DNA from 2 places in the Chromohalobacter canadensis genome. Region 1 is predicted to be linked to the other one. Evidence: predicted binding sites of a transcription regulator. Region 1 holds the regulator's gene; the other holds the start of a gene.
The links. The regulator sigma-54, encoded in region 1, starts transcription at its own class of promoters, with help from an activator protein. The targets are predictions, from matches to a motif close to TGGCACNNNNNTTGCTNT.

Region 1 (3,069 bases):
GTGGAGCTCATCGACAATGCCGAGCTGCACCAGGCCCGGGATACCTTCAATGGTGCCTATGTCGAATACTTCCTCGATCGCCGCCAGGTTCAGGCTCGCTCCGCCGATGATGGCGATGGCGATCAGCGCGTTCGCATGACGCTAACGCCCCGCGACAGCGAGTAGTGACGTGCCTCGTGATTCACTCCCCCCGTTAGGTAGGACCCGACGCCCATGAAGACCCTGAGTGCCGCCAACCTCGCCAAGAGCTACAAAGGCCGCCGCGTGGTACATGACATCAGCCTGACCATACGTCAGGGCAGCATTGTCGGCCTGCTCGGCCCTAATGGCGCCGGCAAGACCACCTCGTTCTACATGATTGTCGGGCTGGTAGGCGCCGATGCCGGCAGCGTGCACATCGACGAACGCAACCTCTCGCATTCCGCCATGCACGAACGCGCCCGCGCCGGTATCGGTTATCTTCCCCAGGAAGCCTCGATCTTTCGCAAGCTTTCGGTCGCCGACAACATCATGGCGATTCTCGAGACGCGCCGCGATCTCGACAAGGCTGCACGCAAGGCGCAACTCGAACGCCTCCTTGAGGAGTTTCACGTCACCCATATTCGTGACAACCCCGGCATGAGCCTGTCCGGGGGCGAACGTCGTCGCGTGGAAATCGCCCGCGCCCTGGCCACCGAACCCGCCTTCATCCTCCTCGACGAACCCTTCGCCGGAGTCGACCCAATCTCCGTTGGCGAGATCAAGAGCATCATCCGGCAATTGCGTGATCGTGATATTGGCGTCTTGATCACCGACCACAACGTACGTGAAACCCTGGATATCTGTGACAACGCCTATATCGTCGGCGACGGTCAGATCATCGCCGAAGGACATGCCGAGGCCATACTCGCCAACCAGAAAGTACGCGACGTCTATCTCGGCCATGAGTTTCGATTGTAAACGCAAACTACTGGAACCGCCGCGTGCTTATATAAATGGCATGATTGTTGCTTCCATTCTTGCAAGTAGCGTCGTCGCGAGATAACGTACGGGCACCGTTTCAGGAAGCGATGATCGATTTTCCATGTCCATGAAACCCACCTTGCAGCTTCGCGTCGGCACACAGCTGACGATGACGCCCCAGTTACAGCAAGCCATTCAGCTCTTGCAGCTTTCTACGCTGGATTTGCGACAGGAGATCCAGCAAGCCTTGGATTCCAACCCCATGCTGGAGCTCGAAGACGACTTCGAAGAACGCGAGGTCAGCGAGACGCAGGAGGAGGATGACTGGACGAACGACATCCCCGAGAACTTGTCGCTGGATAGCGAATGGAGTGATACCTACCAGGACACAGGCCCCTCACTGACGGGAGGCGGAGGCAGCGAGGAAGGCCCTGATATAGAGCGAAATACGGCGCATACCAGTCTTCACGACCATCTGGCCTGGCAACTCGCCATGGCCGATATGACACCGCGCGAACGTGATATTGCCGAAAGCCTGATCGATGCCATGGGGGCCGACGGCTACCTCACCCTGCCCCTCGACGAGCTTGTCGACGGTTTGCGCGGCCAAGGCCTTTCGGGGCTCAAGGTGGGCGATGTCGAACACGTCATGATGCGTGTACAGCAGTTCGATCCCACCGGAGTCGGCGCCCGCGATCTACGCGAGTGCCTGTTGCTACAGCTCGGCGCCCTCCCTGAAAACATGCCGCTGCTAACCCAGGCCAAGCGGTTAGTACGCCAGTTCCTCGAATCTCTCGCCGGCAACGACCGTAAATTGCTCAAGCGACGTTTGCGCCTCGACGAGGAAGAACTCGATCACGTCATTACCCTCATCCGGTCGCTCGATCCGCGCCCCGGCCTCGCCTTCGAGGATAGCAGCAACGATTATGTCATCCCCGATCTCGTCGCACGGCGGATCCGACAGGAATGGCGCATTGAGCTCAATCCCGAAGCCTTGCCCCGCGTGCGCATCCAGCCGGATTACGCCGCGCTCATCAAGCGTGCCGACAAGAGCGACGATAACACCTTCCTCAAGCAGCACCTGCAAGAAGCCAAATGGCTGCTCAAGAGCCTTTCGAGCCGTAACGATACCTTGCTGCGCGTGGGCCAGGAGATCATGGCGCGCCAGCTCGATTTCCTCGAACGCGGCGAGGAAGCCATGAAACCGTTGATCCTGGCGGATATCGCCGGGGCGGTAGACATGCACGAGTCGACTATCTCCCGCGTGACCACGCAGAAATTCATCCATACCCCGCGCGGCGTCTTTGAACTCAAGTATTTCTTTTCCAGCCATGTCGGGGGGCAAGGCGAAACCGACGCCCATTCCAGCACCGCGATTCGTGCACGCTTGAAGAAATTGATCGGCGACGAGCCGCCACGCAAGCCTCTATCCGATAGCAAGCTCGTCGACCTGCTGGCCCAGGACGGTATTCCGGTCGCACGACGCACCGTCGCCAAGTACCGCGAAGCGTTGGGCATCCCCTCCTCCAGCGAGCGCAAGCGACTCACCTGAACGTGGGCGGATTGCACGTGTCGGCCACGCTGCGTAGACTCGCCGCGGCCTTCGTTATCCAGCGCTTGTCTAGGGCTATGCAGCGCTCTAAAAAGGGTTACAATCGAAGTGCCAACCGATGGAATAGGAGCGTGCCATGCAAGCCAATATCACCGGTCATCACATCGAACTGACCGATGCTCTACGCGACTACGTCAATGAAAAGCTCGCGCGTCTGGAACGCCACTATGACAACATCACCACCGTCCAGGTCACGTTATCCATCGAGAAGGAACGTCACCTGGCTGCATGCACGCTTCATGCCGCAGGCGCGGACCTGCACGCCGATACACAAAGCGACGACATGTACGCCGCTATCGACGCCCTAACCGACAAGCTCGACCGTCAGCTCGTCAAACACAAGGAAAAGGTGCAGGCACGCGCTCAGGGCGCCGGTGCCCGTTAATTCGCCATGATATTGGAAAGCATCCTACCCCCCGAGCGCGCACTCTTCGGCGTTGCCGGGGGGAGCAAGAAGCGCGTGCTGGAATTTTTCAGCACCTTTATCGCACAGAATACCCCGAGCCTCGATAGCC
Region 2 (3,069 bases), 340 kb from region 1:
CACAAGGCGGCGTGCGGCCGTAATGCGAACAGGGTTCCAAAGTGACATAGACCGTGGCGCCTCGTGCCGCCTCGCCAGCGGCGCGCAAGGCATGCACCTCGGCGTGAGGTTCGCCGACGCGTACATGGTAGCCCTCTCCGACGATTCGTCCCCCATTGACCACGACGCAGCCGACGCGCGGGTTGGGATGGGTGGTGTAGCACCCTCGTCGGGCGAGTTGCAGCGCGCGCGCCATGCACACTTCGTGAGATAGCGTCGACGCAGCGGCGTCTTGTGTCATGGGCCACTCCTCATGGATCACTTCTTGAGCGATTCGCGTCGGTACGTATCGAGATCAGCGCTGATCGTTATCGTCGGGCACAAAGCTGGGCTCTTGCGCCAAGCGGTCGATTTCGGCGCGAAATTCGTCGAGGTCCTGGAAGCGACGGTAGACGGAAGCGAAGCGGATATAGGCGACCTGATCGAGCCGCTTCAGCGAGCGCATGACCTCCTCGCCGATCTCGCGTGCCTCGAGTTCACGCTCGCCACGGGCACGCAGACGCTGACGGATACGCTCGACCGCCGCCTCGATGGATTCGGCGCTGACCGGGCGTTTTTCCAATGCGCGTAGCATGCCGGCACGCAACTTGCGCTCATCGAAGGTCTCCCGCGAGCCGTCGCCCTTGATCACGCGAGGCATGACCAGCTCCGCCGTCTCGTAGGTGGTGAAGCGTTCGCCGCAGTCATTGCACTGGCGGCGCCGACGCACCTGATCCCCTTCGGCCACGAGGCGCGAATCGGTCACCTTGGTGTCATACTTTCCACAAAAGGGGCAGTGCATCGTGGCGCGTCCGCGGTTGAGTATCGAGAATGAGTCGTTGTCATTGAGATTGATCGACATTGTAGCCTTTCCCCGCGCCGCGCGGAAACTCGCTTGCGCACTGTCGCCAGGCCGACCAAGCTCATGAGGTTGCATGCATTTTCGGTCGAGACACCGGTAAGCGCGCTTTCACAACCGCCAAGGGAGAAACCAATGGGCATCATCGCATGGATCGTCTTCGGCCTGCTGGCCGGCATTGTCGCCAAGCTGATCATGCCGGGGCGCGACCCCGGTGGCCTCATCATCACCATGATCATCGGGATCCTCGGGGCCATCGTTGGGGGCTGGGTCGGCACCGCGCTGGGCTTCGGTACGGTGGATGGCTTCAACTTCGGCAGTTTCGTCATCGCCGTACTCGGCGCCATCATCCTGCTGGGACTTTACCGTATCGTGAAGAAATGACCTTTGCCGTCTCCGTACACGCCGGCCATCCGCCGGCGTGTCGCGCATGGCACGACTCCTGCAACAGCAACGATAATGTCGACGTGCGAGCCACCGATTCTCACGAGGACCATCGATGCCCCACCCTATTCCCCCAGCCCCGCAGACCGAACTCGATGAAGCCGCTTTCACCGCGCGCGCCAAGGCACGTTTGGACGAGATTTACGGACCGCGCGCCGATGAAGTGTTACGCCGTCTGCAACGCCTGATATCGCACCAACGTGACGCAATTCCCGAACGCTCGCGTCCATTATGGAGCGAACGCGATCAGTTACTGATCACCTATGGCGATCTACTGCTCGACGGCGAGCGGCCACCGCTGCAAGTGCTCGACGAGTTTCTCGAGACACGCCTCGCGGGCACCTTCAGCGGCGTTCACGTGCTGCCTTTCTTCCCTTGGAGCAGCGACGATGGCTTCTCGGTGATCCATTATCGCGAGGTCAACCCCACTCTAGGCGACTGGGAAGACATCCGCCGCCTGACACGGCACGGCGACTTGATGGTCGATCTGGTCATCAATCACGTCTCGCGGGAATCGCTGTGGTTCGTCGACTACCTGGCCGGCACCCAGCCGGGGCGCGACTACTTCATCGAAATGGACCCGAACACCGACCTGTCGAATGTCACCCGGCCCCGCAGCTCGCCGCTGTTGGTGCCCGTTTCCACGCGTCGTGGGACACGCTATCTATGGGCGACATTTTCCGAGGATCAGATCGATCTCAACTTCGCCAATCCCGATGTGCTCATCGAGTTCATCGGCATCATGCTCTACTACGTGGAACAAGGCGCGCGCATCATACGCCTCGACGCCATCGCCTACCTGTGGAAGAAAATCGGCACTTCGTGCATCCATCTGCCGGAGACCCATGCCGTAGTCCGGCTGCTACGCGCCGTGCTCGACCACCTCGCCCCCGGCACGCTGCTGATCACCGAAACCAACGTGCCACACCGCGAGAACATGAGCTACTTCGGCCTCGAACGCCTCGACGATACCACCACGTCGGACGCACCCACGCGCCCCGACGAAGCGCACATGATCTATCAGTTCACGCTGCCGCCACTGTTGGTGCACACGCTCACCAGCGGCGATGCCACGGCGCTGGAAGCCTGGGCACGCAGCCTCCCCGCGTTGCCGCCTGGCTGCACCTATTTCAACTTCACCGCCAGCCACGACGGCATCGGCGTACGCGCGCTGGAAGGGCTATTACCGCCCCACGAGATCGATGCCATGCTCGAGCTCATGCACCGCTTCGGTGGGTATGTGAGCATGAAGGCCAATGCCGATGGCAAGGACACGCCCTACGAGGTCAACATTACCTACTTCGATGCGCTACGTGGCACACGTCGCGGCGCCGACCCTTGGCAAGTGGAACGTTTCTTGTGTAGCCAGCACTTGATGCTCGCACTACAGGGCGTGCCGGGCATCTATTTCCACTGCCTGACCGCCACGCTCAATGACCACGAAGGCGTCGAGCGCAGTGGACAATTGCGTACCATCAACCGTCGGCGCTGGCAGAAGGAGGCCCTGGACGAACTCCTCGATAGCCGCAACACGCCCACGCGAGAAGTCTTCATGGCCTTGCGCCGACGTCTCAAGCTGCGCGCCCAGGAGCCCTGCTTTCATCCCCAGGTCGAGCAGCACATCGTCGACACACCGCCGACGCTGTTCGCCGTGCAGCGAGGTCCGCTGGCCGATGGACGTCGCCTGCTCGCGATCTATAACGTCACCGACAAACGCCAGCCACTGCCCTTACCCGACCTCGACGAAG

Region 2: a site for sigma-54 is predicted at 1,309-1,326, ahead of SR908_RS03595 (sugar phosphorylase). Genes of this name have one in related genera too.

Annotation. Positions count from the first base shown of each region.
Region 1 is NZ_CP140151.1:408,917-411,985, forward strand. It holds gene lptA (lipopolysaccharide transport periplasmic protein LptA) at 1-165, shown strand, start outside; gene lptB (LPS export ABC transporter ATP-binding protein) at 214-939, shown strand; gene SR908_RS02040 (RNA polymerase factor sigma-54) at 1,064-2,494, shown strand; gene hpf (ribosome hibernation-promoting factor, HPF/YfiA family) at 2,631-2,939, shown strand; gene ptsN (PTS IIA-like nitrogen regulatory protein PtsN) at 2,946-3,069, shown strand, end outside.
Region 2 is NZ_CP140151.1:744,426-747,494, forward strand. It holds gene ribD (bifunctional diaminohydroxyphosphoribosylaminopyrimidine deaminase/5-amino-6-(5-phosphoribosylamino)uracil reductase RibD) at 1-280, opposite strand, end outside; gene nrdR (transcriptional regulator NrdR) at 335-820, opposite strand; gene SR908_RS03590 (GlsB/YeaQ/YmgE family stress response membrane protein) at 1,013-1,261, shown strand; gene SR908_RS03595 (sugar phosphorylase) at 1,377-3,069, shown strand, end outside.